3 regions of the Nocardioides sp. 31GB23 genome follow, and region 1 is predicted to be linked to each of the others. Evidence: predicted binding sites of a transcription regulator. Region 1 holds the regulator's gene; each other region holds the start of a gene.
What was found. Region 1 encodes LexA, which represses DNA repair genes until DNA is damaged. Its sites were predicted from a motif close to TCGAACANNTGTTCGA; they were not measured.

Region 1 (10,123 bases):
TAGACCGGGTCGGCCTTGAGGGTGTCGTCGGCGAGGTAGTCGTTGGCGACGCGAGCGGCGTACCGCCCGACCACCTCGAGCCCGGCGTCCACCAGGAGGCCCTCGACCTCCTCGGGGGGCACCGCCCGGGCGGTGGTGGCGAAGGTGGCCGACTCCATGTCGTCGCGCTCGAGCTGGTCGAGCGCCGCCTCCGGGCCCTCGCGCACCAGCCGGCCGAGCACCCGGGCGGCGGGGTTGGGCGCCATCACCGAGACCCGTCCGCCGGGGCGCGCCGCCCCCGCCAGACGTCGCACGTCGGCAGCGCCGGTCTCGGCGGGGCGGTAGTGCACCACGAAGTGGCACAGCACCAGGTCGAAGCCGCCGCCGACCGCGCCCAGGTCGTCGATGGACCCCTCGACGGTCACCAGCCACTCCCCCACCCCGGCCGACTCCGCACGCGAGCGGGCCTCGGCGAGCCAGGAGGCCGCGGGGTCCAGGACCGTCACCTGGTGACCCATCCGGGCCAGCGCGACCGCGTCGCGCCCGTCGCCGCCGCCCACGTCGAGCACCCGCAGCCCACCGTCGGTCCCACCCAGCGCCTGGGCCTGGCGGCGCAGCGTCTCGCGCACCACGCTGAACCGCAGCCGGCCCCACGGCGCCTCGCACCAGGCCTGCCACTGCGCCAGTCGTTCCTCGAACACGTCGTCGTCGCGAGCCGCACCCATGCCCCCACCCTGACCGAGGCGCACCCGGACATGGCGCGAGGGGCGGGCCCACTGCGGGCCCGCCCCTCGTCTTTCCCCTGGTTTCGCCGGCCGGGGTCGAGGCGACCGGCGAAAATCGTGGGCGGCCAGGTGGCCGCCGTGCCCGGACCTCACGCCCGGGCGTCCGGCTCAGCCGGCCGGGACGACCAGCCGCTGACCGGTGACCACCAGGCCACCGTCGAGGGAGTTGAGCCGCTGAATGCGCTCGATGACCTCACGCACGTCGCCGGCCTCGGCACGCTCGGCAGCGATCGCCCACAGCGTGTCGCCCGTGCCGACGGTGATCATCTCGGTCGCCGGGGTGGGACCGGACTCGCTGGTGGCCACCGAGCCGCCGGCCAGGACGACGCCCACCAGGGCGACGAGCAGCAGGCCGAGCGCCAGCACCACGAGCCGGCCGCGGCGGGTCAGCCGGACGGGGGCAGGGGTGGTGGCAGGGGTGGTGCGGGCCGGGCGCAGGCGGAGCTGGGCCGGGGTGGCGGTGAGGGTCATCGTGCTCATCTGGACCTCCTGGGGAAGGGGGTGGTCGGGTGGTCGATCGCTGCGAGGTGATGTCTACCGACGACCACCGACAGTCCCGCTCGAACCGGCCATCAGGCACCGGATCGACCAGGTGTTCGATCGAACACATGAGCGAGACTAGATCAGGTGTTCGACGCACGCAAGGGGTCTGGTGAACAATTGTTCGAGACGGTGAGGGCGGCCCGCAGCTCGCGACACGCAGTCGAACAGATGTTTGAAGTCGGACGCGTGCGGCGATAACGTGGCCCCACGACCATCCGAGCGGACTCCCCGGCTCGGGCCTCGCGCACGAAAGGCACACGATGGCGACCAAGGACGGCGGCCCCCGCAAGCGGGGCGTCGCAGAGCTGCCCGACGGGCCCCCCGACGCGACCGGCCTGACCCCGCGTCAGGTCAAGGTGCTGGCCTGCATCAAGGAGGCCATCGAGACCCGCGGCTACCCGCCGAGCATGCGCGAGATCGGCCAGGCCGTCGGCCTGACCAGCACGTCCAGCGTCTCCCACCAGCTCAAGGTGCTCGAGGAGAAGGGCTTCCTCAAGCGCGACCCCCACCGCCCCCGCGCCCTCGAGGTCTTCCTGCCCGAGCTGATGGCCCGGCGCAAGGCGATCTCCTCGGCCGACGAGAGCTCGGTCGACGAGACCGACATCGGTAACACCATGCCGGCGGCCTCCTACGTGCCGGTCGTGGGCCGGATCGCCGCCGGTGGCCCGATCCTGGCCGAGGAGCGCGTCGAGGCGGTCTTCCCGCTGCCGCAGCAGCTCGTCGGCGACGGCCAGCTGTTCCTGCTCGAGGTCTCCGGCGACTCGATGATCGACGCCGCGATCTGCGACGGCGACTACGTGGTGATCCGCCAGGAGCAGACCGCCAGCAACGGCCAGATGGTCGCCGCCCTGATCGGCGAGGAAGCCACCGTCAAGACCTTCCAGCGCAAGGACGGCAAGGTCTGGCTGCTGCCCCACAACGACGCCTACGAGCCCATCGACGGCACCCACGCCTCGATCCTGGGCGTCGTCACCGCCGTGCTCCGCAGCGTCTGAGCCCCACCACCGACCCGCCACCGACCCGCCGTCGAACCGACGGTGAACAGTGGGTGTCGACACCCCCGTCCGCGTCACGCGGGCGGGGTTTCGTCGTTGGATGAGGCGTGACCCCACCCCAGAGCCCGACCTCGACCTCGCTCGCCCGGCGTACCGTGCTGGCCGCCGGAGGCGCCGGCAGCGTCGCGATCGCCGCCGGCAGCGGCGCCCTGCCGGCCGCCCAGGCGGCCCGGGCCCGCCACGACGTCTTCGCCCACGGGGTCGCCTCGGGCGACCCGCTGCCGCGCGCGGTGCTCATCTGGACCCGGGTCACCCCCACCCGCGCCGCCACCCCGGGCTCCGGCAAGGGCCCGCGGCTGGGGGTGCGCTGGGAGGTCGCCACCGACCGCCGCTTCCGCGACGTGGTGCGCCGCGGCCGCTTCGTCACCAGCGCCGCGCGCGACCACACCGTCAAGCTCGACGTGCGCGGCCTGCGGCCCGCGACGACCTACTACTACCGCTTCACCGCTCGCGGCCAGCGCAGCCCCGTCGGCACCACCCGCACCGCCCCGGCCAAGCGCGCCACGCCAGCCAACCTGCGCTTCGGCGTGGTCTCCTGCGCCAACCTGCAGGCCGGCTGGTTCAGCGCCTACCGGCTGCTCGCCGAGCGCGACGACCTGCACGCGGTGCTGCACCTGGGCGACTACCTCTACGAGTACGCCCCCGGCCAGTACGGCATGGGCCAGGACAACGTCGACGTCCGCGCCCACGACCCGGCCCGCGAGATGGTCTCGCTGTCCGACTACCGCCGCCGGCACGCGCAGTACAAGACCGACCCCGACCTGCAGGCGCTGCACGCGAGGTACGCCTGGATCGTGACCTGGGACGACCACGAGGTCACCAACGACCAGTGGCGCAAGAACGCCGAGAACCACGACGACAGCGAGGGCGACTACCTCAAGCGGCGCGCCCGCGCCCACCGCGCGTACGACGAGTGGATGCCGGTGCGCATGGACGGCACCGCCTCGCTGGGCGACGGCGCGCGGCTCTACCGGCGGCTGCGCTTCGGCGACCTGGCCGAGATCAGCATGCTCGACCTGCGCACCTACCGCTCCCAGCAGGTCGCCACCCCGGTCGTCGACGCCGAGGTCAACGACCCGTTGCGCACCATCACCGGCAACCGGCAGATGGAGTGGCTCAAGGACTCCCTGACCCGGGGCGACCACGCCCCGCAGTGGAAGGTGATCGGCAACCCGGTGATGATCGCGCCCGTCACCTTCGCCGACCTGCCCAACGAGCTCATCGACCCCGTCAACAACGTCACCGGGCTGCTGCCGCAGGACGGCGCGCCGTACAACGTCGACCAGTGGGACGGCTACACCGCCGACCGGCGCGAGGTCTTCGCCCACATCCGCGACCACCAGGTCAAGGACGTGGTCTTCGTGACCGGCGACATCCACTCCGGCTGGGCCTGCGACCTGCCGCTGGACACCTCGGCCTACCCGGTGCTCGGCGACTCGGTCGGCGTCGAGCTCGTCTGCTCCTCGGTGACCTCCAACAACCTCAAGGACATCACCGGCCAGCCCGCGCTGACCCCGGTGGTGGAGGCCGCGATCCAGGCCAACAACCGCCACATCAAGTACCTGAACTTCGACGACCACGGCTTCTCGGTGCTCGACATCACCGCCGAGCGCACCCAGATGGACTGGTTCGTGATCGGCGCGCGCGACGACAAGCAGACCACCGCGACGCACGACGCGTCGTTCGAGACCCTCGCCGGCACCAGCACGGTGCGGCGCGTGGCGACCCCGGTCGGAGACCGCTGATGTGCGAGCCCAGCACGCCCCGCCGCACCGACGGCCAGGCACCCTTCGACCGTGGGCTCGGCGAGATCCGCGCCGGGCGGCGTACGGTCCTGACCGCCGCGGCCTCGGGCCTGGCGTTCTCGACGCTCGCCGGCATTGACCCGGCCGTGGCTGCCGGCCCCGCGACCCGCAAGCGCGCCTACGTGCTCGTCGTCGACGGCTGCCGGCCCGAGGAGATCGACAGCGGCCTGACGCCCAATCTGCTGGCGCTGCGCGAGGGCGGCGTGCACCACCCGCGGGCCACGTCGATGCCGGTGATGGAGACCATCCCCAACCACACGATGATGATGACCGGGGTGCGGCCCGACCGCAGCGGCGTGCCGGCCAATGCCGTCTACGACCGCGAGCTGGGCGACGTCCGCACCCTCGACCGGCCCTCCGACCTGCGCTTCCCCACCGTCATCGAACGCCTCAACCGGCGCGGACTGCGCACCGGCACGGTGCTGAGCAAGGAGTACCTCTACGGCATCTTCGGCGAGCGGGCCACGCACCGCTGGGAGCCGTTCCCGATCGTGCCGATCTCGGGGCACGCCCCTGACGAGTTCACGATGCGCGCGACGCTCGACATGGTCGAGACGTTCGACCCGCACCTGGTCTTCGTCAACCTCGGCGACGTCGACCGGCTCGGGCACACCGACCTCACCGGGCCCACCACCCTCGAGGTCGCGCGCCGGCTCGCGCTGGTCAACACCGACCGGCTCGTGGGCGACTTCGTGGCCGAGCTGAAGAGCTCGGGGCGCTGGGAGCACTCGATCGTCATCGTGCTGGCCGACCACTCGATGGACTGGTCCTACCCCGACCGCATCGTCTCGCTGCAGGGGCCGCTCTCCGAGGACCCGTTCCTGGCCGGGCGCTTCGCGATCGCCGACAACGGCGGCGCCGACCTCGTCTACTGGACCGGCCCGCGCGCCCAGCGCGACAAGGCCGTACGCCGCATCCGCCGCATCGCCTCCGACGTGCCCGGCGTGCTGAAGGCCTGGGACCGCCGCGCCGACTGGCTGCGCCTGGGCCCCGAGTCGGGCGACGTGGTGGTCTTCTGCCGGGCCGGCTGGCGCTTCAGCGACCCCGACGTCTTCTCCAACCCCATCCCCGGCAACCACGGCCACCCCGCGACCCGCGCCATCCCGTTCTTCATCGGCGGCGGGCACCGCTCGGTCACCCCCGGCACGGTCTCCCCACGCCACGCCCGCACCACCGACGTCGCCCCCACCGTCGGGGCGTTCTTCGGGCTCAAGCCGCCGCGGGGCGGGTACGACGGGCGCTCTCGGCTGTAGGCCGGCACAGCAGCGGGGCGAGCCGCGGGACGTCATACCTCCCGCGGCTCGCTGACGTCCCGCCCGTATGACGTCCCGCGGGGCCGGTCAGCCGAGGAGGCCGCGCATCGTCTCGATCTCGACGCCCTGGCTCTCCTCGATCTCGGCGGCGAGCTCGACGGCCGGCCGGTAGCGGCCGTCCTCCTGCTCGGTGCGGGCCATCTCGACCGCGCCCTCGTGGTGCTCGATCATCATCTCGAGCCACATCGTCTGGAAGTCACCGGCGCCGGCGTCCTGCAGGGCGTCCATGTCGGCGCCCGTCATCATGCCGGGCATGGCGTCGTCCATGCCCTCCATGGTCTCGGACATGTCACCGGAGCCGTGGCCGGCGTTGGCGTGGTCGAGCATGGTCGGCGGGACCTCCTCGTCCCAGTCGCCCAGCCAGTCGCTGAAGGTCTCGATCTCGGGGACCTGGGCGTCGCGGATGCCCTCGGCCAGCTGCGCGACCTCGGGGTCGAGGTCGCGCCCGCGGGTCAGGTCGACCATGGCCACCGCCTGGGCGTGGTGCTGGACCATGTCGCGCGCGAAGGCGACGTCGGCGTCGTTGTGCTCGGTGGCCGAGAGCTCGGTCGTGGTGGTGCCGGCCTCCTCGCCGCCGCAGGCGACCAGAGAGGTCGCGAGAGCGGTGACGAGCAGGCTCGCGCCCAGGGCGCGGGTGAAGCGGTGGGACATGGGTGTCTCCTGGTGTCAGGTGGTCCGGGGATCGTGCGGGGCGGCGGTGCCGCGCGGAGCCGACGTACGTCGGGCGCGGCGCGGCGCTGCTCAGCACCTGACGACGGAGAACTCCCACACCGCTGGTGGACCCGTGCCTCCCGGCCGGTCGCGGGAGGTGACCCTCAGGGCCAGCGCGGCGCGCAGCTCGGCCCACACCGGCGGTGCTCGGTGCCGCAGGCCGGCCAGGGCCAGGAGCATGCCGGCGGCGGCGGCCAGCATGGCGGCGCACAGCACCACCATCTCCGCGGCGCCGTGCTGGAGGCCGTGGCCCTCGTCCGCCGCGGCCTCGCTGCCGTGGTGGGCACCGTGCTCTGCAGCCGTCCCGGTCGAGTCAGCTGCCGGGGCGACGGAGGCCCCCGAGGCCGGGGCGCCGTGGCTGACGCCGACGCCGTGCAACCCGAGCGCGTGCATGCCCAGGATTCCGAGCACGAGGGCGGCGACGGCGACCAGCAGGCCGACACCCACGGGCGCGGTGCCACGGCTCCGGGCCACCTGGGCCGTCGGCGTCGAGCTCACCACCTGCACGCCCCCAGCCTACGAGCGGGTCCCCCGGACGTCATACGTCGCTGGGCTCGCTGACGTCCCGCCTGTATGACGTCCCGGCGAGGTCTCAGGCCTGGCCGGGCGGCGCTTGGACCGTCTCGCCGGTGATGGTCCACCACACTCTCGGGTGCGGGGTCACGATGGCGACCTCCAACCGGGTGGCGAGCCTGCTGGGTGGGACCTCGACCTGGACGACCCCCTCCTCGTCCACCCGCTGCATGGCCGGGAACACCAGGTCGACATCGATCCAGACGGTCGTGGCGGTTTCGACGATGTGTCGGACCTGCTCGTCGCTGATGCCGACGAACTCCGCACGCACGGGCTCGGTGCGCACCAACAGGCGCTCCTCGCGCAGCTGATCGGCCAGCGTCACGAACTGGTCGCAGACCTGGCACGAGCCGTTGCGCAGCTCGGGGTCGGCGATCGAGGTGCGCAGGGCGTAGGTCAGCTCCTCGGCCAGGTAGTCGGCGTACGCGCGGGCGTAGGCGACGTCAGGCTCGCCGTCGAGCGGGACGGCCGGAGCCACGGGCTCGCCGAGGTCGAGCTCCTCGAGCACCTCGACGGTCGGCCAGCCGCGCTGTTGGCTCGACGAGGCGGTTGATGGTGAGGTGCCTGCCGCGGTGGTGTCGCCGTTCTCGCCGCTCGCTCCCCCAGAGCAACCGGCCAGCAACCCCGCCAGCAGCAGCGCTGCGACGACGGCACCCGAGGTGGCGCGACGCATCACACGTCTTTCGCGGAGGAGGCGAGCCGCGCCAGCGCCTTGCGGACCACGGCGGGGTCGGTGGTGGTCCACATCGGCGGCAGGCTGGCCTTGAGGAACGAGCCGTAGCGCGCGGTCGCCAGCCGGGGGTCGAGGACGGCCACGACGCCGCGGTCGGAGGTGGTGCGGATCAGCCGGCCCGCGCCCTGGGCCATCAGCAGCGCCGCGTGGGTGGCCGCGACCTGCATGAAGCCGTTGCCGCCGGCCTTGTCGGCCGCCTTCTGCCGCGCGCTCATCAACGGGTCGTCGGGGCGCGGGAAGGGGATGCGGTCGATGAGCACCAGCTGGCAGGTGTCGCCGGGCACGTCGAGGCCCTGCCACAGCGAGAGGGTGCCGAAGAGCACCGTGTGGGGGTCCTCGACGAACTGCTTGGCCAGCTCGGGCAGCTGCGCGTCGCCCTGGGCCAGGATCGTCAGGTGCGGCAGCCGCTCGCGCACCGCCTCGGCCGCGGCCTCGGCGGCCCGCCGCGAGGAGAACAGCCCCAGCGCGCGGCCGTCGGCGGCGTCGACCAGCTCGACGATCTCGTCGAGCTGGGCCTTGACCAGCCCGTCGCGACCGGGCTGCGGCAGGTGCCGGGCGACGTAGAGGATCGACTGCTGGCCGTAGTCGAAGGGGCTGCCCACGTCGAGGCCGCGCCAGGGCAGCACCCCGTCGCCCGGCGCGATCTCGCGCCCGACCCCGACCCGTTCGGTGGGCTTGAGCCCGACGCTGGTGGCCACCGACGCGAAGTCGCCGCCGAGCATCAGGGTCGCCGAGGTCAGCACCACCGTCTTCTCGCTGAGCAGCTTGTCGCGCATCGGCCCCCACACCGCCAGCGGGGCGACGTGGAGCCGGGCAGGCATCCGCTCGCGGGCCTCGCCCAGCCACAGCACGTCGGACTCGAGGTCGGCGGCCATCCGCTCGGCGACCGCGAAGACGTCCTGCACCATGCCCTTGGACTGCTGCTTGCCCGGGTCGCCCTCGCCGTCCTTCGGGTTGTCCTTGGGGTACGCCGACACGCACGCGCGGGCCGCGTCGCGCACCAGCTGCAGCGCGTCGCCCAGGTGCACCGGCAGCCGCTCGAACCGGCCCGCGTCGGACTCGGCCATCGCGTCCCGCAGCGCGTCGGCCGCATCGGCCAGGTCGTCGGCCTCGGAGCCGTCGACGTGGCGCTGGGAGCGCTTGGCGGCGCGCTCGACGTCGAGCGCCGACAGCTCGTCGGTGGCGGCCTGGGTGACCCGCGCGGTCAGCTCGTGGGCCTCGTCGATCACCACGGCGTCGTACTCGGGGATCATCGGCACGCCCTCGATCGCGTCGATCGCGAGCAGCGAGTGGTTGGTGACGATCACGTGGGAGCGGTGCGCCTTCTCGCGCGCGACCTCGGCGAAGCACTCCTGGCCGAAGGGGCAGCGCGCGGCGCCGAGGCAGTCGCGGTGGCTGACGCTGACCTGGCGCCACTCACGGTCGGTGTGGCGCGGGGCCGAGTCGCGCTCGCCGGACCCGCCGTCCTCGGCCTGCTTCTCCGCCCAGGAGCGCAGCTCGAGGACCTTCTGGCCCATCGACCCCTCGGGCATCTGCACCAGCGCGCCCTGGTCGTCGGGCACGCCCTCGCGCACCCGGTGCAGGCAGGCGTAGTTGGAGCGGCCCTTGAGCACCGCGAAGGAGGTGTCGACGTCCTTGCCGGCGCTGGAGGACTCCACCGCCTTCATCAGCCGCGGGATGTCGCGCTCGACCAGCTGGTGCTGCAGCGCCAGGGTCGCGGTCGCCACCACGACGCGCTCGCGGTGCAGCAGCGAGGGCACCAGGTAGGCCAGCGACTTGCCGGTGCCGGTGCCGGCCTGCACCAGCAGGTGCTCCTCCTCCACGAACGCCCGCGCGACCGCCTCGGCCATCTGCACCTGCCCCGGCCGCTCGGCACCGCCCAGCGCGCTCACGGCCTCGCCGAGCAGGCGCGTCACCGGCCCGACCGGCGCGTCGCTGAGCAGCGGCGGGGTCGCGGCGTCGGTCGCGGCGTCGGTCGCGGCGGGTGAGGACGTCTCAGGCACCCGAGCACCCTAGCCGCGCCCGCCGACACCTCCCCGGGCCCGGGCCGGGGGCTGTGGAGGGCGGGTGCCGCGGGTCACGGACGCGCCGCGCCACGCACCCCCGCCGCCACCCAGTCGCCGAACGCGGCGTGCGCGGCGGGCGTGAGGTGCAGCCGGTCGTCGAGGTAGTCGAGGTCGACGTCGAGCGCCGAGAGGTAGGCGACGTCGTGGCGCGCGGACAGCTCGGCGAGCAGCGCGTCGACCCGCCCGACGTACGCCGCCCGCGACGGCGCGCCGGCGGGCCCGACGACGACCACCCGGTGGCCCGCGACGGTGGAGAGCAGGTCCTCGAAGCCGGTGGTGATCTCGTCGGCGGAGCGGTCCCAGTCGTTGAGGCCGCCCTCGACGACCACCAGCGTCTCGGCGGGCAGCGCGCCCAGCGCGACGGGCGCCCTGGTCGCGAAGGAGACGTCGCCGCAGCCCGAGGCGCGCGCCGAGAAGCCGGAGCCCGAGAAGCCCGCGACGTGCACCCGACCATCGAGCCGCGCGGGCCACGAGGCCGTCGGGTCGGCCAGGCCGAGACCGACGCTCCACGAGTCGCCCACGACGAGCACCGGTGCGCCGGTGCCGCTCACGGCCGCGGC
Region 2 (10,123 bases), on a different contig from region 1:
CGCACGGTGGCCTGCTTGCCGGCCGGGATGTCGGTGACCTCGCCGAGGGTGACCGTGGCGCGGATCCGGCTGCCGACGAGCACCGGGTTGGGGAAGCGCACCTTGTTGACGCCGTAGTTGAGCTTGGCGCCGGGGGTGTCGAAGCTGAAGACCTTGCTGCCCAGCCACGGCACCAGCGACAGCGTCAGGTAGCCGTGGGCGATGGTGCCGCCGAAGGGGCCCTCCTTCGCGCGGTCCACGTCGACGTGGATCCACTGGTGGTCACCGGTGGCGTCGGCGAAGGTGTCGACCCGCTGCTGGTCGATCTCGACCCACTCGCTGGTGCCGAGCTCCTGGCCGGCGGCCTCGGAGACCTCGTCGAGGGAGGTGAACACGCGCATGGACTGCTCCTGTCTGGGGGGTGCCCGGTGGTGGGGTGCGAGGATGCCGCCATGAGCGGCACTGCCACCGAACCTATCGTCCCCACCCCCGACCAGGTCGCCCGCGCGCCCAAGGTCGTCCTGCACGACCACCTCGACGGCGGGCTGCGCCCGGCGACGATCCTCGAGCTGGCTCACGAGGTGGGCCACGAGCTGCCGGCGGGCACCGTCGAGTCGCTCGCGCGCTGGTTCGCGGAGTCGGCCGACTCGGGGTCGCTGGAGCGCTACCTCGAGACCTTCGCCCACACGGTCGCGGTGATGCAGACGGCGCCGGCGCTGACCCGGGTGGCCCGCGAGTTCGTCGAGGACCTGGTCGCCGACGGGGTCGTCTACGCCGAGGTGCGCTACGCCCCCGAGCAGCACGTCGAGGAGGGGCTGAGCCTCGACGAGGTGGTCGCGGCGGTGCAGCAGGGCATCGACGAGGCGGTCGTCGCCGCCGACGGCGCGATCGTGGTGCGCCAGCTGCTGACGGCGATGCGCCACCAGGCCCGGTCGATGGAGATCGCCGAGCTCGCGGTGGCCTGGCGCGACCGCGGCGTGGCCGGCTTCGACATCGCCGGCGCCGAAGCCGGCTACCCCCCGACCCGCCACCTCGACGCCTTCGAGTACCTCCAGCGCGAGAACGGGCACTTCACCATCCACGCCGGCGAGGCCTTCGGGCTGCCCTCGATCTGGCAGGCGCTGCAGTGGTGCGGGGCCGACCGGCTCGGGCACGGTGTGCGCATCGTCGACGACATCGAGGTCGCGGGCGACGGCAGCGTCAAGCTGGGCCGGCTGGCGGCGTACGTGCGCGACCGGCGGGTGCCGCTCGAGCTGTGCCCGGCCAGCAACGTGCAGACCGGGGCGGCGACCTCGATCGCCGAGCACCCGATCGGGCTGCTGACGCGGCTGCGCTTCCGGGTCACGGTCAACACCGACAACCGGCTGATGTCGGACACGTCGATGACCAAGGAGATGACCGCGCTCGTCGACGCGTTCGGCTACACCCTCGACGACCTGCGCTGGTTCACGATCAACGCGATGAAGTCGGCCTTCCTGCCCTTCGACGAGCGGCTGGCGATCATCGACGAGGTCATCAAGCCCGGGTACGCCGCCCTGGCCGCGGAGGGCGCATGAGCCTCGCGCTGAGCGTGGTGATGCTGGGCGCCGCGGTGCTGGCGCTGCTCGTCGGCGTGGTCCTGGCCGCCCGCGGCCTGCACCAGCGGCGCGAGGCGGCCGGCTTCGGCGAGCGCTCCGAGCCGACCACGGCCGAGGTGCTCGAGTCGCTGCCCAAGGACGTGGCGATGGCCGGCGAGCCGGTCACCATCTACTACCAGCAGCTGCGCTACCGCGCCGGTGAGCGCGACGTCGAGGCGCAGACCATGACCGGCGTCGAGCCGCCCGTGCCGCACGTGGGGGAGCAGGTCGAGGTCCGCTACGACCCCCGCCACCCCTCGCGGGTGGTGCTCGCCAGCGCCGACCCCACTGCCGGCGCCGGCGCCACCTCCCTCGCCCTGGCCCGCATCATGCTCGGCCTGGGCATGTCGCTGCCCGTCGCCTGGGTCGTCATCCTCGGCATCGCCCGCACGCTGTAGCGGCCGCCGCGTCGGGGGCGGCGTGCTGACGGCCGAGCAGTCACTTTTGCACCACCGACAGGTCAGTTCTGCACCATCGACCAGTCGCTTTCGCACCCTCGAGAAGGTCTCGAAAAAAGTTTCGATCCGCCTGTGGAAAACGGCTTCTGACCTGGTGCTTTGTCGGTGGGCCCTGAGATACTTCACTCATGGCCACCACCGCGACGCACCCCATCGGCGGCGCTGTCGCGCGGGTGCACGCCACCCTTGACGAGGTGGCCGGTACGCCGGCGTGGTCGATGAGCCAGGCCGCAACAGCAGAAGCGCTGGTCGAGATCGCTCGGGCCGAGGCCCGGTTGGTGGAGGTGCGCTCGCAGCTGTTGTCGCACGCCGAGACGGTGGCGGTGGCGGAGACGAATGCGTCGCCGTCGGTGGCGGTGTGGCACTCCAACGCGACGCGGTCGACGAAGCGGGAGTCGTTCCGCCAGGTCCGCCTGGCCGCGGGTCTGGATCGGTACGACCTGGTGCGGGAGGCACTGGGGCGTGGCGAGGTGGTCGCGGAGCAGGCGTCGGTGATCTGCACGGCGTTGGACGAGCTGCCTGACGACCTCGAGCCGTCGATCTTGGAGCAGGCGACCAAGGCGCTGGTGGCGTACGCGGAGGTCCACGACGCGAAAGCGCTGCGGGTGCTGGGGCGACGCATCCTGGAGGTGGTCGCACCCGAGGTCGCCGAGGCGTGGGAGGCCGAACAGCTCGACCGCGAGGAGCGCGAGGCGGAGAAGTCGGCGGTGTTCCGGATGCGCGAGGACGGCCACGGCCGGATCAAGGGGTCCTTCACGGTGCCGCTGCTGGCCGGGCAGATGCTGGAGCGGGCGCTACTGGCGTTCGCCGCCCCGAAGCACCAGATCGCGAATCGCGCCGCCGCCGATGAAGGCGAGCACGAGGGGCAGAGCGAGGCGCCGGTGCCGGTACGCCGCCCCAGCGCCCAGCGGTTGGGCGCCGCGTTCGTCGAGCTCGTCGAAAGGCTCGACCCCAAGGACCTGCCGAAGGCGGGCGGGGTGAACGCGACCGTCGTGGTGACGATGACCCTCGACTCGCTCAAGGACGGCCTGGCGGCCGCCACTCTCGACACCGGTGACCGGCTCAGCGCCGCCACCGCACGCCGCCTGGCGTGCGAGGCCGGCGTCGTCCCTGTCGTGCTGGGCGGCAAGAGCCAGCCGCTCGACGTAGGTCGCGCGAAGCGGTACTTCACCCCGGGCCAGCGGATCGCGATGGGTATCCGTGACGGCGGCTGCACCGCGAAGGGCTGTGATGCCCCACCGGCGATGTGCCACGGCCACCACGACGACCCCTGGTCGTGCCACGGCCACACCGACCTCGACCGGGGGCGGCTGTTGTGTCCCTACCACCATCGCCGCATTCACGATCCCGAGTACGAGGCCGACGTCGGCGCCGACAACCAGGTCACCTTCCACCGACGAACCTAGGCTCCTCCTGAGTGGCGGCGAGGCGACAGCTCTCGCGCCGCCGTGGTGCGAGAGTGCCGTCGTGCGTCTCTTGCGATCCGAGGTGGCCCGGTGGCTGCTGGTCAGCGTGGCGGTCCTCTGCCTCGGGGTGGGTGGCATGGTGCGCACGCCCGGCACCGCGCACGCCACCTGGGGCGAGGTCGCCGGCTTCGGGTTCACGATGGGTAGCGGCGAGTGCTACCTGACGGTCTCCTACTCCGTCGACGGCACCGCCTTCCGTCTCCGGACCCCCCAGCAGGAGCGATGGTGCGACTACAGCCTGGCGAGCCGGCCCCGCGGATTCGTCGGCACCGTCCCCCTCCCCGTCCTCGTCTACTACGACGCAGCCGATCCCGGGTCCGCGACGCTGACCCCCCGGGGTGCTGTCCCCGGCGCGACGGCGCTCGTCGGCCTGTCCGGCATCGCCGTCGTCGGTCTGCATCTGCTGCGTCGCCGGCGCCGGAGCGATCTTCCTCGCTCGGCCCCGGACCCTGCCGAGCACGCGGCTCCCGAGCACTGAGCGGGACGCCGTGGCGTCAGCCGGCGAGCCAGCGTGGGGTGACCACGAACCACGGCGTGCGCCAGCGACCGAACGGCAGCCGGCCGGTCTCGAACGCCTCCCGGGTCACGCGCATCGTCGCGCCGCGCGCGGGGTCCCACACCACCAGCTCCTCGCCGCCGGCGCCGACCACCAGCACCACGTGGCGCGGCAACAGTCGGGAGCCGACGTACAGCGGCAGCGGCACACCGTGGCGCGCCAGCACCAGCAGCGAGTCGAATGACCCGGCGCCGAGGCGCAGCAGCCGGGTGCACCACCGCCCGCCGGGCCGGCGCCCCAGCCGCCGCCCGACCGCCCACGGGGGAGTGCCCAGCAGTCGCGGCCACGGGGCCCCCACCCGGCCGGCGTCCCGCAGCCCGGTCACCTCGCGGTGCGTGCGTTGCACCTCGGCGGGCCAGAGGCCGGGGTCGGCGCGCAGCCGGGCGTCGTACGACGCGTCGGTGAGCATCGTCGCCACGACCAGGCAGGCGGCGCCGCAGGAGCGCTGGTCGGGCTGGCGGTGCGGCCAGCGCCCGCCAGCCACGGAGTCAGACACGGTCGGGGCGCAGCGCCGCGACCTGCGCGAGCGCCTCGGTCGGCGAGACCGGCTCGCAGCCCTTCGCCACCGCGTCGGCGACCACACCGCGCTGGGCCCGGGCCAGGGCCAGACCGCGGCGTACCAGCACCAGCGGCGGCTTGCGCCGCTCGCGCAGGTCGCGGGTCAGCCGCAGCCAGAACGTGCGCGCCGTGCTGCGCCTGATGCAGTACGCCGCTCCCAGCAGGCCGGCGACGCGCGCCGGCTCCACCACGTCGGGCGCGAAGATGCCCTCGGCCACGAAGAGCGGGGCCCCGCCCAGGTCGACCGGGCGCCACCCGGTGCGGCCGTTGCGCGCGATCTCGTAGATCGGCACCTCGGCGCGGCCGGTCTCGCAGAGCTCGCGCATGGTCGCCAGGGCGTCGGCCGGGAGCCACGAGTCGGGGTGGTCCCAGTCGACGATCCCGGCGTTGGGGCCCTCGGTGATGCGGGGCAGCGTCGGGTCGTCGCCGTCCTTGTAGAAGTCGTCGAGGCGCAGCACCGGCAGGCCGAGGCGTTCGGCGAGCCGGGACTTGCCCGACCCCGAGGGGCCGGCCAGGACGATGACCTGGGCGAGCAGGGCGCTCACACCCCCATGGGGTGCCAGACCGTCTTGGTCTCCAGGAACGCCGTCATCGGCTCGAGGCCGGGCTCGGCGCTCCAGTCGGGCTCGGCGGCGGGCGCGCGGCGCACCCGCTTGAGGTTGTCGGCGGCCGCGACCTCGAGGTCGGTGGCCAGGGCGGCGTCACCCGCGACCCCGGTCAGGTCGATGGCGTTGACGTCCATGTGGGCGGCCAGCCACGGCGCCACGGTGGCCGCCTTGCCGGTCAGGACGTTGACCACGCCGCCGGGCACGTCGCTGGTGGCGAGCACCTCGGCGAGGTTCACCGCGGGCAGCGGGCGCGAGTAGGAGGAGACCAGCACGGCGGTGTTGCCGCTGACGATCACCGGCGCCAGCACCGAGACCAGGCCCAGCAGCGAGGAGCGCTCGGGGGCGAGCACCGCCACGACACCGGTCGGCTCGGGGGTGGAGAGGTTGAAGAACGGCCCGGCGACGGGGTTGGCGTTGCCGACCACCTGGGCGAGCTTGTCGGCCCACCCGGCGTACCAGACCCAGCGGTCGACGGCCTCGTCGACGACCCGCTCGGCCTTGCTGCCCGAGAGGCCCTCGGACTGCTGGACGGCCTGCACGAACTGCGGGCGGCGGTCCTCCATCACCTCGGCGACGCGGTAGAGGATCTGCGCCCGGTTGTAGGCGGTGCGCCCGGCCCAGCCGGCCTGGGCCTTGCGGGCGGCGCCCACGGCGTCGCGGGCGTCCTTGCGCGAGGCGAGGGCGGCGTTGGCCACGAAGGCCCCCTTGTGGTCGTTGACGACGTAGGAGTAGCCCGACTCCGAGCGGGGGAAGGCCCCGCCGATGAAGAGCTTGTAGGTCTTGCGGACGTCGATGCGGCTGCTCACGCGTCGGCTCCCTTCAGGTAGGCGGCGAGGCCGTGGCGCCCGCCCTCGCGGCCGTAGCCCGACTCCTTGTAGCCGCCGAAGGGGCTGGTGGGGTCGAACTTGTTGAACGTGTTGGCCCAGACCACGCCGGCGCGCAGGCGCCCGGCGATGTCGAGGATGCGCGAGCCCTTGTCGGTCCAGATCCCCGCCGACAGCCCGTACGGCGTGTTGTTGGCCTTCTCGACCGCCTCGCTGGGGGTGCGGAAGGTCAGCACCGACAGCACGGGGCCGAAGATCTCCTCGCGCGCGATCCGGTGCGCCTGGCTGACCCCGGTGAAGACCGTGGGCGGGAACCAGAAGCCGTTGGCGGGCAGCTCGCACTCGGGCGACCAGCGCCCGGCGCCCTCGGCCTCGCCGATGTCGGAGAGCTCGTGGATGCGGGCGAGCTGGGCGGCGGAGTTGATGGCGCCCACGTCGGTGTTCTTGTCGAGCGGGTCGCCCAGGCGCAGCGTCGACATCCGGCGCTTGAGGCGCTCGAGCACCTCGTCGGCCACCGACTCCTGCACCAGCAGCCGCGAGCCGGCGCAGCACACGTGGCCCTGGTTGAAGAAGATGCCGTTGACGATGCCCTCGACCGCCTGGTCCATCGGTGCGTCGTCGAAGACGATGTTGGCGGCCTTGCCGCCCAGCTCGAGGGTGACCTTCTTGTTGCTGCCGGCGACGGTGCGGGCGATGGCCTTGCCGACGCCGGTGGAGCCGGTGAAGGCGACCTTGTCGATGCCCGGGTGGCCCACCAGCGTCTCGCCGGTGGCGCCGGCGCCGGTGATGATGTTGACCACGCCCGGGGGCAGATCGGCCTGCTGGCAGATCTCGGCGAAGAGCAGCGCCGTCAGCGGCGTCGTCTCGGCCGGCTTGAGCACCACGGTGTTGCCGCAGGCCAGGGCCGGGGCGATCTTCCAGGCCAGCATCAGCAGCGGGAAGTTCCACGGGATGACCTGGCCGGCGACGCCGAGCGGGGTGCTGCCGTAGCCGGAGTGCTCGAGCTTGTCGGCCCAGCCGGCGTAGTAGAAGAAGAACGCGGCCGCGGTCGGCACGTCGACGTCGCGCGACTCCTTGATCGGCTTGCCGTTGTCGATCGTCTCCAGCACCGAGATCTCGCGGGCGCGCTCCTGCAGGATGCGCGCGATCCGGTAGAGGTACTTGGCGCGCTCGCGCCCGAGCATCGGGCCCCAGACCTTGTCGTAGGCCTTGCGGGCGGCCTTGACCGCGGCGTCGACGTCGGAGGCGTCGGCCTCGGCGACCTCGGCGAGCACCTCCTCGGTGGCCGGGTTGACCGTCTTGAAGGGGGTGCCGTGGCCGTCGGTGAACTCGCCGTTGACGAAGAGCCCGTAGGAGCCCTTGATGTCGACGATCGAGCGGGACTCGGGGGCGGGGGCGTACTCGAAGATGCTCATGCGATCAGTCCAGGGTGAAGTAGTCGGGGCCGGAGTAGCGGCCGGTGCGCATCTTGGTGCGCTGCATCAGCAGGTCGTTGAGCAGCGTGGAGGCCCCGAAGCGGAACCAGTCGGGGTCGAGCCAGTCGGGGCCGGCGACCTCGTTGACGGTCACCAGGTACTTGATCGCGTCCTTGGCGGTGCGGATGCCGCCGGCGGGCTTGACGCCCACCATCTGCCCGGTCGCCGCGCGCCAGTCGCGCACCGCCTCGAGCATGATCATGGTCACCGGCAGGGTCGCTGCCGGCTGGGTCTTGCCGGTGGAGGTCTTGATGAAGTGGCCGCCGGCCATCATCGCCAGCCACGAGGCACGACGGACGTTGTCGTAGGTCTGCAGCTCGCCGGTCTCGAAGATGACCTTGAGGTGCGCGGGCCCGCAGGCCTCCCTGACGGCCACGATCTCCTCGAAGACCTCGAGGTAGCGACCCGAGAGGAACGCGCCACGGTCGATGACCATGTCGATCTCGTCGGCGCCGGCCGCGACGGCGTCACGGGTGTCGGCGAGCTTGATCTCGCGCGAGGCGCGGCCGCTGGGGAACGCGGTGGCCACGGCGGCGACGTGGACGCCGCTGTCGCCGAGGGTCCGGCGGGCGGTGGCCGCCAGGTCGCCGTACACGCACACGGCCGCGACCGACGGGCAGGTCGGGTCGGCGGGGTCGGGGCGCACGGCCTTGGAGGCCAGCGCGCGGACCTTGCCGTCGGTGTCGGCCCCCTCGAGGGTGGTCAGGTCGACCATCCGGATGGCCAGGTCGAGCGCCTGCGCCTTCGCGGTCGTCTTGATCGACCGCGTGCCGAGCGAGGCGGCGCGGGCGTCGGCGCCGACCTGGTCGACTCCGGGCAGACCGTGCAGGAACCGGCGCAGGGAGGCGTCGGAGCGGGTGACGTCCGAGAAGTCCCCGCCGGGTGCGGAGCCGGTGGCGGCGGTGGCGGCCGGGGCGTCCGTGGTGGGCGTGGTGGGCATTGGACCAGCATAGGGTTGGCGGCCGACGGCGCCACAACCGTCGGATCGCACGTGCACGCCCCACGACAGGAGCACCCCCGGATGAGCGCCCCGCAGGAGTACGTCGAGGTCTTCAAGCCGACCAGCGGTCGCATCCTCGGCGTGGTCGGCGTGCTGGTCTGCGCCGGGGTGGTCGCGATCGCCCTGGTCGACCCCGGCTCCGGCATCGGGGTGACGGGCATCGCGGTGGCGGTGCTCGTCGGGGTGCTGGTGCACGGCTCGATGCTCAAGCCGCTCGTGCGCGCCACCGACGACGAGCTCGAGCTGGTCAACCTCTTCGAGACCGTGCGGCTGCCGCTGGCGGCGGTCGAGTCGGTCGTGGTGCGCCAGGTGCTGGCCGTCCGGGTCGGTGACAAGCGCTACGTCTCCCCGGCGGTGGGGCGCACCTTCCGCCAGGCGCTGCGCAAGCCCCGATCGACCCGCGAGCTGGCGATGACCCCGGTGCCCGGCGAGGGCCTGGTCGCTGAGGAGGGCATGAGCTACGCCGACTACGTCGAGGACCGGCTGCGCGAGATGGCCGCGGGCGCCCGCAGCCGGCACCGCGTCAAGATCGCCAGCCCCGAGCAGGCCGCCCTGGCCGCCGACGTCGTACGCCGCCCGGCGCTGGTGCAGATCGGCCTCGTGGTCGCCGCCGGGCTGGTCGCGCTGCTCAGCCTGGTGCTGGGCTGAGCACCGGCTACAGCCCGAGCGCGGCCCGTACGTCGCCGCCGAGCGCGTCGAGGCGGGTGGCCGCCGAGATCCGCGCGGCCTCGACCGGCTCGTCGCGCACCGGCACCACGACCTCGAGGTAGGCCTTGAGCTTGGGCTCGGTGCCGCTGGGGCGCACCACCACCCGGGCGCCGTCGGCGAGGCGGTAGCGCAGCCCCTCGGTCGGGGGCAGGTCGCCGGAGCCCTCCGCCAGGTCGTCGACGCCCTCGACGGCCAGCCCGCCGAGCTCGGTGGGCGGCTGCTCGCGCAGCCGCGCCATGGCGTCGGTGATCAGCGCCAGGTCGTCGACGCGCACGCTGACCTGGTCCGTGGCGTGCAGGCCGTGCTCGGTGGTCAGGTCGTCGAGCAGGTCGAGCAGGGTGCGTCCCTGCGCCTTGGCGTCGGCGGCCATCTCGCAGAGCAGCAGCAGCGCCGAGACGCCGTCCTTGTCGCGCACGTGCTCGGGGTCGCAGCAGTAGCCCAGCGCCTCCTCGTAGCCGAAGGAGAGGCCCTCGACCCGGCCGATCCACTTGAAGCCGGTGAGCGTCTCGGCGTACGGCAGGCCGGCCGCGGCGGCGATCTTGCCGAGCAGGCTCGACGACACGATGCTCGTGGCCAGGGTGCCGGTGACCCCGCGGCGCACCAGGTGCGAGGCCAGCAGCGCGCCGACCTCGTCGCCGCGCAGCATCCGCCAGCCGGTCGGGGTGGGCACGGCGGCGGCGCAGCGGTCGGCGTCGGGGTCGTTGGCCACCACGAGGTCGGCGCCGCAGCGCGCGGCCAGGTCGAGCGCCAGGTCCATCGCCCCCTCCTCCTCGGGGTTGGGGAAGGGCACGGTGGGGAAGTCGGCGTCAGGCTGCTCCTGCTGCTCCACGACCCGCGGGGCCGCGAAGCCGGCGGTCTCGAGCACCTGCGTCACG
Region 3 (10,123 bases), on a different contig from region 1:
GGCTCGGCTCCGCCGACCTGGTCGTCGAGGAGCTCGTCGAGGGCGGGGTCACCCGGCTCGCGGCCTTCTACTACTCCGACATCCCCGGCACCGTGGGTCCGGTGCGCTCGATGCGCGCCAGCGACATCGGCATCGTCGCGCCGGCCGACGCCGCCGTGGTGACCAGCGGCGCGGCCCCGGTCACCCTGCAGCGGGTGCGCGGCGCCGGGATCACCTTCTTCTCCGAGGGCTCCAAGGGCTTCTTCCGCGACAACGCCCGCTCGGCGCCGTACAACCTCTTCACCGACCTCGAGGCCACCACCACCCTGGTCGAGGGCCCCGAGGAGCGTCCCGACGACTACCTGCCCTGGGGCGAGGCGGAGGACCTGCCGAAGGGCAAGCCGGCCACGTCGCTGTCGGCCGACTTCGGCAGCCACACCACGAGCTGGAGTCACGGCCCGAAGGGCTGGACCAACACCAACTCCTTCGCCGCCGCCGACGACCGGTTCCCGGCCGACACGGTGCTGGTGCTGCGGGTGCAGGTCGGCGACGCCGGCTACCGGGACCCGGCCGGCAACCCCGTGCCCGAGACCAAGCTCGAGGGCAAGGGCGAGGCGCTGCTCTTCCACGACGGCCGGATGGTGCGCGGGCAGTGGTCGAAGGCCACGCTCGAGGCGCCGCTGGCGCTGAAGGTGGGCGGCAAGCGGCTGACGGTCCCTGCCGGGCGCACCTGGGTCGAGCTGGTGCCCGCGGCGAGCGGGGCGGTCAGCTTCTCGCGCTGAGCCCGGCCAGTGGGCGGGCCGGCCGGATCAGCGGGACTGCTCGGGCGGCTCGGGCAGCTCGACCCCGGCGTCGGCCAGGGCCTGGAAGCCACTGATGATGAAGCCGATCGCGGTCTCGACCCGGGCAGCGGCCGCGATCGCGTCGTCCGAGCCGGCCACGGCCTCGCCCGCCGACGACATCGCACCGAAGAAGATCCGGGCGAAGGTCTGCTGCATGTCCTCGTCGAGGTCCCAGGGCCCGGCGTGCAGCACCGCGCGCACGATGTCGAGCACGTTGGCGAAGGTGGAGCGCTCCTCCTGCTCGCGGAAGCGCTCGTAGCCCAGCACCGAGGGACCCTCCTGGATCACGATGCGCCGGTAGGTCGGGTCCTGGACGACGACGAGGAAGGCCTCGAGGCCGGCGCGGGCCTTGGTCCACGGGTCGCGGTTCTCCTTCAGGGCCTTCTGGATGGCGCGTGAGGCCTCGGCCTCGACCCGCTCGAAGACGGCCTCGAAGAGCGCCTGCTTGCCGGAGAAGTGGTGGTAGAGCGCGCCCTTGGTGACCTCGGCGCCCCCGACGATGGCGTCGAGGGAGGTGCCCGCGTAGCCGTGCTCGGTGAAGAGCTCCTCGGCGACGTCCACGAGGGCGCGCTTGGTCGAGGCGGAGTACTGCTGGCGGCGGGTGCCCCCCACCCCGGGCACGCTGGGCACCTTCGGCACCAGCTTGTGGACGGAGGACTTCGGCATGGCACCACTCTAGGGACCCGCCTGTGCCGACCGTCACGTCGGCGTGCCGGTGCGGTGGTCAGGATCACGGCGCTGCCACCCCTCGGGCCGTTGCATACCGACGGTACGGGTCCGTACTCTCGGTACGTACTCAAGGTATGTGAACCTTGACCGACACAGGAGAAGCCATGACCTGGAACTCGTATCGCCACCGCGGGGAGACCCTCCGCCGTGTGATCGCCAGCGCCGATCTCCGACGCGACGGCCGCCTGCCGATGGACCTCGAGGGCGTCTCCGAGGCCTTCGGCTCCGAGCTCGACCTGCTCGGTGCGCTGCAGCTGCGCTGGCACACCCGCCTCGCCGGCCGCATCGAGCGCGAGCTGGTCGAGGACCCGATGGACCTCGAGCGGGCCGTCATCGCCGCCTGGCGCGCCACCGCCGACGAGCTGCCCGGTGTGCGGGCGATCGTCGACCAGCACCGCGAGCACCCCCTCGACGAGGGGATGGCCGTCGCGATGACCCGCGCGGAGGTCAAGGAGCGGGCCTTCCTGGCGGTGATGGCCGGACGTGCCAGCGCCAGCGACGCGGGCGCCGCCCGGGTCGGTGCCCGTCTCGAGGCCGCCGCCCGCGCCGACTGGCGCCCCCAGCCGGTCCGCCTGCAGCCCGAGCGTCCTACCCTGCTGCACCGGCTCCGAGCGGCGCTCGCCGCCTGAGTCGACCCCGATCCGGCCCGGACCTCCCACCGGGCCGTCCGACGGCCCCCGTCGGCGCGTCTCCCTCCCTCCCTGACGCGCCGCCGGGGGCTGTCCCCTTCCTGGCTGTGCCTGTTGTCGACCAGCGAGGAGCGCGCACCGTAGGTCGAGCAGGGAGGAGCGCCAGCGACGAGCGACGCCGAGACCCCGCGAGGTGACCGCCCGGCGCAACCACTCTCCGTACGCCATGGGCTCACCGGGTTTCGGCGTCGCTCGAGCCTTCGGCCCTCGCTGCTCAACCAACGGCGCGCGGCAGCACCGTTGGTCGAGAAGGGAGGAGCGCCAGCGACGAGCGACGCCGAGACCCCGCAAGAACCGAGCAGACCTCTCCTAGGTTCGTCGGTGGAAGGTGACCTGGTTGTCGCCACCGACATCGCTCTCGTACTCCGGATCATGGATCCGGCGGTGGTGGTAGGGACACAACAAACGTCCGCGGTCGAGGTCGGTGTGGCCGTGGCACGACCACGGGTCGTCGTGGTGGGCGTGGCACATCGCCGGTGGGGCGTCACATCCGCGGGCGGTGCAGCCTCCGTCACGGATACCCAACGCGATCCGCTGGCCCGGGGTGAAGTACCGCTTCGCACGGCCTACATCGAGTGGCTGGCTCTTGCCGCCCAGCACGACCGGGACGACGCCGGCCTCGCACGCCAGACGCCTCGCGGTGGCGGCGCTGATCCGGTCGCCGGTGTCGAGGGTGGCGGCCGCCAGGCCGTCCTTGAGCGAGTCGAGGGTCATCGTCACCACGACTGTGGCGTTCACGCCGCCGGCCTTCGGCAGTTCCTTGGGGTCCAGGCGTTCGACGAGTTCCACGAACGCGGCACCGAGCCGTTCCGCGGTGGGGCGGCGTACCGGCACCGGCGTCTCGTTCTGCTCCTCGCGCTCGTCCTGCTCGTTCGCCTCGTCGTCGGCGGCGCGGTTCGCTATCTGGTGCTTAGGGGCCGCGAATGCGAGCAGTGCTCGCTCCAGCATCTGACCCACCAGCAGCGGCACCGTGAAGGATCCCTTGATCCGGCCGTGGCCGTCCTCGCGCATCCGGAACACCGCCGACTTCTCGGCCTCGCGCTCCTCGCGGTCCAGCTGTTCGGCCTCCCATGCCTCGGCGACCTCGGGTGCGACCACTTCGAGGATGCGTCGGCCCAGCACCCGCAGCGCCTTCGCGTCGTGGACCTCCGCGTACGCGACCAGCGCCTTGGTGGCCTGTTCCAGCACGCCGGCGTCGAGGTCGTCGGGCAGCTCGTCCAGAGCTGTGCAGATCACCGACGCCTGCTCCGCGATGACATCGCCACGACCGAGCGCTTCCCGCACCAGGTCGTACCGGTCGAGACCCGCGGCGAGGCGTACCTGGCGGAACGATTCGCGCTTCGTCGACCGCGTCGCGTTGGAGTGCCACACCGCCACCGACGGCGAGGCGTTCGTCTCCGCCACCGCCACCGTTTCGGCGTGGGCGAGGGTCCGCGACTTCAGCTCGGTCACCCTCGCCTCGAGCTGCGAGAAGTCGACCAACGCCTCCGCCGTCGCGCTCTGGCTCATCGACCACAAGGGTGTCTCGGCGAGCTCGTCGAGCAGCGAGTGCATGCGCGCGAGCGCCCCGTTGATGGGGTGCGCCGCGGTGGTGGACATGAGTAAAGTATCTCAGGGCCCACCGACAAAGCACCAGGTCAGAAGCCGTTTTCCACAGGCAGATCGAAACTTTTTTCGAGACGATCTACCCGGTTCGTAAGCGACTGGTCGATGGTGCAAAAGCGACCGGTCGGTGGTGCGAAACTGACTGGTCGATGGTGCAGAAGTGACTGCTCGGCCATGATGGGGCCATGTCGAGCGAGGTGCGCGCCGGGATGCTGCTGGTGGCCAGTCCGGCGCTGCTGGACCCCAACTTCGCCGACACCGTGATCCTGCTGCTCGACGCCGACGACGAGGGTGCGCTCGGGGTCGTCCTCAACCGGCCGACCCCGGTGCCGGTCGCGGAGGTGCTGGCCGACTGGAGCCCGGTGGTCGCCGAGCCCGACGTGCTCTTCCAGGGCGGACCGGTCAGCACCGAGGGTGCGCTGGCGGTGGCCCACCTGGCCGGTGCCGCGCCGGGCGCCGAGCCGGTCGCTGCGCCCGGCTACCGGCCGCTGACCCCGACCCTGGGCCTGGTCGACCTCGACACGCCCGTCGAGCAGCTCGCCGGGCACCTCGACGCGCTGCGGATCTTCGCGGGGTACGCCGGCTGGGGCGCCGGCCAGCTCGACGACGAGATCGCCGAGGGCAGCTGGTACGTCGTGCCCGCGCACGACGACGACGTGTTCCGCGAGGAGACCACCGAGCTGCGCCGCGAGGTGATGCGCCGCCAGCCCGGCGAGCTGGCCTGGCACTCCACCCGTCCCGCCGATCCCGACCTGAACTGAGCGACCTTCTCGCGTAGGGTGGTCTCTCGTGAGCAGCTTCGGATTCGGGACCGGCACCGCCGTCGAGGAGGACGTCCGCGAGGACCGTCGCACGGTCCCGACCGACGATGGTGACCACGAGCGCTTCTCGCACTACGTCGACAAGGACAAGCTGACCGAGGCGATGGTGATGGGCACGCCCGTCATCGCCCTGTGCGGCAAGGTCTGGGTGCCCAGCCGCTCCCCGGAGAAGTTCCCGGTCTGCCCCGACTGCAAGGAAGTCTGGGACTCCTTCAACGACGGCGGCTCCGGCGGCTCCGGCGGTTCCGACGCGTGACGGGTTCCCACCAGCCGGACCTTCCCCTCGACGACGGGTCCGGCCCCTCGCTGACGCCCGCGCTGCCCCCCGCCTGGCCCGAGCGCGCCGCGTGGGGCACGGCCCCCCTGCTGCGCGCCTGGCAGCAAGCGGCGATGGAGAAGTACTTCTCCGAGCAGCCCCGCGACTTCCTCGCCGTGGCCACGCCCGGCGCCGGCAAGACCACGTTCGCGCTCTCGGTGGCCGCCGAGCTGCTCGGGCGCCGGCTCATCGACCGGGTCACGGTCGTGGCGCCGACCGAGCACCTCAAGACCCAGTGGGCGCAGGCCGCGGAGCGCGCCGGCATCCCCATCGACCCGACGTACGCCGCCGGCAAGGGCCGCACCGCGCAGGACTACGTCGGCATCGCGGTGACGTACGCCGGCGTGGCGGTCAACCCGCTGGCGATGCGGATCCGCACCGAGCGCTTCAAGACGCTGGTCATCCTCGACGAGGTGCACCACGCCGGTGACGCGCTCTCGTGGGGCGAGGGCGTGCGCGAGGCCTTCGAGCCCGCCGCGCGGCGCCTGGCCCTGACCGGCACGCCGTTCCGCTCCGACGTCAACCCGATCCCGTTCGTCAGCTACGCCCCCGGCCCCGACGGCATCCCGCGCTCCGCGGCCGACTTCACCTACGGCTACTCCCACGCCCTGGCCGACCACGTGGTGCGCCCGGTGCTGTTCCTGGCCTACTCGGGGGAGATGAGCTGGCGCACCCGCGCCGGCGACGAGGTCGCCGCGCGCCTGGGCGAGCCACTGACCAAGGACCTGACCAACCAGGCGCTGCGCACCGCGCTCGACCCCGAGGGCTCGTGGATCCCCTCGGTGCTCGCCGCGGCCGACAAGCGGCTCTCCGAGGTGCGCCGCCACGTCCCCGACGCCGGCGGCCTGGTGATCGCCACCGACCAGGACAGCGCCCGCTCCTACGCCAAGACGCTGCGCAAGATCACCGGCGAGGCCGCCACGGTCGTGCTCTCCGACGAGAAGGCGGCCTCGAAGAAGATCAGCGCCTTCGCCGCCGACGACTCACGCTGGATGGTCGCGGTGCGGATGGTCTCCGAGGGCGTCGACGTGCCCCGCCTGGCCGTCGGCGTGTGGGCCACGACCACCTCGACCCCGCTCTTCTTCGCCCAGGCGGTCGGGCGCTTCGTGCGGGCCCGGACCCGCGGCGAGATCGCCTCGATCTTCCTGCCCTCGGTGCCGCGGCTGCTCTCCTTCGCCTCCGAGATGGAGGTCGAGCGCGACCACGTGCTGGGCCGCAAGGTCACCGACGAGGACGACATCTTCGCCGCCGAGGACGACCTGCTGGCCCAGGCCAACGCCAGCGAGTCGGCCTCCTCGGAGGAGCAGTCGCTCTCCTTCGAGGCGATCGGCTCCGAGGCCCGCTTCGACCACGTGCTCTACGACGGCGCCACCTTCGGCCACGAGGGGGAGGTGCAGGTCGGCTCCGAGGAGGAGATGGACTTCCTCGGCATCCCCGGCCTCCTCGAGCCCGGCCAGATGCGCGACCTGCTGCGCCAGCGCCAGTCCGACCGCGCCCGCAAGCAGAAGCCCGCCCCCGCGGCCGCGACGCCGGCCCCCAGCGTGGAGCAGGTCTCCACCCACGAGCAGCTGGCCGTGCTTCGCCGCGAGCTCAACGGACTGGTGGCCGCGTGGTTCCACCGCACCGGCCAGGCCCACGGCATCACCCACGCCGCGCTGCGCAAGGAGTGCGGCGGGCCGGCCGCGGCCATCGCCAACGCCGAGCAGCTGCGCGCGCGCATCGACCGGGTGCGCGAGTGGGCGGCCCGCAAGTCGGGCTGAGCCCGGCCGGCCGCACGCCCTAGACTCCACCCGTGCCGGCCGAGACCTCCCAGACCCTCGACCGCGGGCTGCTGGTCCTCGAGACGCTCGCCGGCTCGGCCGGTGGGCTCACCGTCACCGAGCTGGCCGCCAAGCTGGGGGTCAACCGCACCGTGGTCTACCGGCTCGTGGCCACCCTCGAGCAGCACACGCTCGTACGCCGCGACGCCCGCGGCCGCCTGCACGTCGGGCTCGGCGTGCTGCACCTGGCCTCGGCCGTGCAGCCGGTGCTGCGCGACCTGGCCGGGCCGGTGCTGCGCCGCCTGGCCGAGACCGTGGGCTGCACCGCCCACCTGACCGTCGCCGAGGGCGCCGAGGCGCTCGCCGTCGCCGTCGTGGAGCCGTCGTGGACCGACTTCCACGTCGGCTACCGCGTCGGCACCCGGCACCCGCTGGCCCAGGGCGCCGCCGGCCGGGCCGTGCTGCTGGCGCGCCGGGGGCGCGCGGGCGCGGCGTACTCGGTGACGGAGGGGGAGCTGCAGACCGGCGCGCGCGGCCTGGCCGCGCCCGTGCGCGACGTCGACGGGCTCGAGGCCAGCGTCGGCATCGTCACCCTGGGCAGCCTCGACGAGCGGGCGGTCAGCCAGGCGGTCATCGCCGCCGCCGACGAGGTCGCGGCGCTCCTCTCGGGGCGCGAGGGCTGAGGCCGCCGCCCCGGTCAGCCTCCCACCGCCGCGGCCACCCGGGCCAGCGGCAGGGTGCGGTAGCCGACCTGGGTGGCCAGCGCGATGACCGTGGAGGACCGGGTGATCGCGGGGTGCGCCAGCACCCGGTCGATGACGCGCTGCAGGTCGGCGTTGGAGCAGGCCACCACCCGCGCGAACAGGTCGCCGGCCCCGGTGATGGTGTGCACCTCCAGCACCTCGGCGATCCGGGCGAGGTGCTCGCCGACCAGGTCGTGGCCGCTGGCGCCCGGCGCCTCGCCGGCGACCGGGGTGCCGACGTCCTGGCGGATCTCGAGGGTCAGGAAGGCGGTGACGGGGTAGCCCAGTGCGGCGGGGGACAGGTCCGGGCCCCACCCGGTCACCACCCCGCGCTCGACCAGCCTGTCGAGCCGCGCCTGCACGGTGCCCCGGGCGACGCCGAGCCGGCGCGACGCCTCGAGCACGCCGATGCGCGGCTCCGCGCTGAAGAGGTCGATCAACCTGACGTCCAGACCGTCCACGCGGCGACTCCTGACTGTGCAACCTGACCAGCGTGTCGGCGTACTGTTGCACACTCTGTCCTGCCTGGCCACGCTGAGCCCATGACCACCACGCACGAGACCCCCACCACCGGCGGCGCCCTCACCGAGGACGAGCTCAAGGCCGACCTGACCCTCGACCAGCTGCGCCAGCTCGTCGGCCTGGTCGAGTACGACGCCAGCAGCGACCCCTTCCCGGTCACCGCGATGGACGCCGTGTGCTTCGTGGTGGGCAACGCCACCCAGACCGCGACCTTCTACCAGCTGGCCTTCGGCATGGACCTCGAGGCCTACCGCGGCCCCGAGACCGGGCTGCGCGACGCCAAGGTCTACGTGCTGCGCTCGGGCAGCGCGCGCTTCGTCTTCGCCGGCGGGGTCACGCCCGACAGCCCGCTGCTCGAGCACCACCGCAAGCACGGCGACGGCGTCGTCGACCTGGCCCTGGAGGTGCCCGACGTCGACCGCTGCATCGAGCACGCCCGCTCGGTCGGCGCGACCATCCTCGACGAGCCCTACGACATCTCCGACGAGCACGGCACCGTGCGGATGGCGGCCATCGCGACGTACGGCGAGACCCGCCACAGCCTGGTCGACCGCTCACGCTACACCGGCCCCTACCTGCCCGGCTTCGAGGCGCGCACGACCGCGGTGACGCGCCGCGAGGGCCACCCGCGCCGGCTCTTCCAGGCCGTCGACCACTGCGTCGGCAACGTCGAGCTCGGCCGGATGGACGAGTGGGTCACCTTCTACAACAAGGTCATGGGCTTCACGAACATGGCCGAGTTCATCGGCGACGACATCGCCACCGACTACTCCGCGCTGATGTCGAAGGTGGTGGCCAGCGGCAACCACCGCGTGAAGTTCCCGCTCAACGAGCCCGCGATCGCGAAGAAGAAGTCGCAGATCGACGAGTACCTGGAGTTCTACGACGGCGCCGGCTGCCAGCACATCGCGCTGGCCACCGGCGACATCCTGCGCTCGGTCGACATCCTGCGCGCCAACGGGATCGCCTTCCTCGACACGCCCGACTCCTACTACGACGACCCGGCCCTGCGCGAGCGGATCGGCGAGGTGCGGGTGCCGATCGAGGAGCTGAAGAAGCGCGGCATCCTGGTCGACCGCGACGAGGACGGCTACCTCCTGCAGATCTTCACCAAGCCGATCGGCGACCGGCCGACGGTCTTCTACGAGCTCATCGAGCGGCACGGCTCGCTCGGCTTCGGCAAGGGCAACTTCAAGGCGCTCTTCCAGGCGATCGAGCGCGAGCAGGAGCTGCGCGGCAACCTCTGAGCCCCGGGCCAGGGGTGGTGACCCACCTCACCACCCCTGGCACCCATCCGTTCCTCGTCGTCCCTGCGAACCCCTGTCACACGAAGCAACAATCTCTACACAGACAGGGAGAGCACTCATGCGCTCGACCACCAGCACCCACCGCACCACCGGCACCCGTCGCGTCCGTCGCGTCGTGGGGGGCCTCGCGGCGACCGCGCTGGTCGCCCTGCCGATCAGCGCCTGCGGCACCGAGGAGGACGCCGGTGACGCCGCAGCCGCCGCCACCAGCTCCGAGTCCTCCGAGTCCTCCGAGGCCGGCGCTCCCGAGCCGGTCGCGGCCATCGAGTCGCTGACCGGTGAGGACACCCAGATCACCCTCGACCAGGGCTTCCTCGACGCACTGACCCAGCTCGAGCTGGCGCCGGGCACGATCGGGGAGGCGACCCTCGAGGGCGCCGAGCTCAGCTTCCCGATCACCGGCGGCAACGTGACCGTCTTCGAGCCGGGCACCGTGTCGCCGTACGTCATCGGCCAGCTGCAGCACGTCTCCTCCGGGCTCTCGCTGAGCGCCGGCGACACCACCGTGCAGCTCGAGAACCTCAACGTCGACCCGGGCGTCTCCCGCGTCTACGGCGACGTGCTGGTCAACGGCAAGGTCGCCGTCGAGAGCGCCTTCCTCTTCCAGCTCGACGGCCGCACGCTCAACCCCCTCGAGGTCCAGGGTGACCAGGCGATCCTCGAGGGCACCGAGGTCAAGATCTCGGAGCCCGCCGCCGGGCTGCTGAACGACACGTTCGGCACCGACGCGGTCAAGGCCGGCCTGCTCGTCGGCATCGCGGAGATCACGGTCGACCTGCCCGCCTGAGCGGCTCGACCCATCCGGGAGGG

Region 2: the regulator LexA is predicted to act here: its motif matches at 2,103-2,118, upstream of ABKW28_RS00785 (DUF222 domain-containing protein).
Region 3: the regulator LexA is predicted to act here: its motif matches at 3,902-3,917, upstream of ABKW28_RS02820 (DUF222 domain-containing protein).

Annotation. Positions count from the first base shown of each region.
Region 1 is NZ_JBDYKJ010000037.1:34,668-44,790, reverse strand. Features, by position in the region: partial or broken gene ABKW28_RS13330 (methyltransferase domain-containing protein) at 1-704, opposite strand, end outside; gene ABKW28_RS13325 (LysM peptidoglycan-binding domain-containing protein) at 873-1,244, opposite strand; gene lexA (transcriptional repressor LexA) at 1,568-2,302, shown strand; gene ABKW28_RS13315 (alkaline phosphatase D family protein) at 2,410-4,107, shown strand; gene ABKW28_RS13310 (alkaline phosphatase family protein) at 4,107-5,420, shown strand; gene ABKW28_RS13305 (DUF305 domain-containing protein) at 5,508-6,131, opposite strand; gene ABKW28_RS13300 (DUF6153 family protein) at 6,222-6,698, opposite strand; gene ABKW28_RS13295 (hypothetical protein) at 6,784-7,437, opposite strand; gene ABKW28_RS13290 (ATP-dependent DNA helicase) at 7,437-9,347, opposite strand; gene ABKW28_RS13285 (SGNH/GDSL hydrolase family protein) at 9,575-10,123, opposite strand, start outside.
Region 2 is NZ_JBDYKJ010000002.1:31,445-41,567, forward strand. Features, by position in the region: gene ABKW28_RS00770 (MaoC family dehydratase) at 1-380, opposite strand, end outside; gene ABKW28_RS00775 (adenosine deaminase) at 432-1,535, shown strand; gene ABKW28_RS00780 (DUF3592 domain-containing protein) at 1,532-1,993, shown strand; gene ABKW28_RS00785 (DUF222 domain-containing protein) at 2,182-3,459, shown strand; gene ABKW28_RS00790 (hypothetical protein) at 3,521-3,997, shown strand; gene ABKW28_RS00795 (hypothetical protein) at 4,014-4,571, opposite strand; gene ABKW28_RS00800 (ATP-binding protein) at 4,564-5,178, opposite strand; gene ABKW28_RS00805 (aldehyde dehydrogenase family protein) at 5,175-6,047, opposite strand; gene ABKW28_RS00810 (aldehyde dehydrogenase family protein) at 6,044-7,480, opposite strand; gene deoC (deoxyribose-phosphate aldolase) at 7,485-8,480, opposite strand; gene ABKW28_RS00820 (hypothetical protein) at 8,562-9,188, shown strand; gene ABKW28_RS00825 (phospho-sugar mutase) at 9,196-10,123, opposite strand, start outside.
Region 3 is NZ_JBDYKJ010000005.1:84,675-94,797, reverse strand. Features, by position in the region: gene ABKW28_RS02835 (DUF3048 domain-containing protein) at 1-761, shown strand, start outside; gene ABKW28_RS02830 (TetR/AcrR family transcriptional regulator) at 789-1,487, opposite strand; gene ABKW28_RS02825 (hypothetical protein) at 1,655-2,179, shown strand; gene ABKW28_RS02820 (DUF222 domain-containing protein) at 2,549-3,838, opposite strand; gene ABKW28_RS02815 (YqgE/AlgH family protein) at 4,030-4,605, shown strand; gene ABKW28_RS02810 (DUF3039 domain-containing protein) at 4,634-4,921, shown strand; gene ABKW28_RS02805 (DEAD/DEAH box helicase) at 4,972-6,741, shown strand; gene ABKW28_RS02800 (helix-turn-helix domain-containing protein) at 6,774-7,424, shown strand; gene ABKW28_RS02795 (Lrp/AsnC family transcriptional regulator) at 7,439-7,945, opposite strand; gene hppD (4-hydroxyphenylpyruvate dioxygenase) at 8,027-9,253, shown strand; gene ABKW28_RS02785 (hypothetical protein) at 9,372-10,100, shown strand.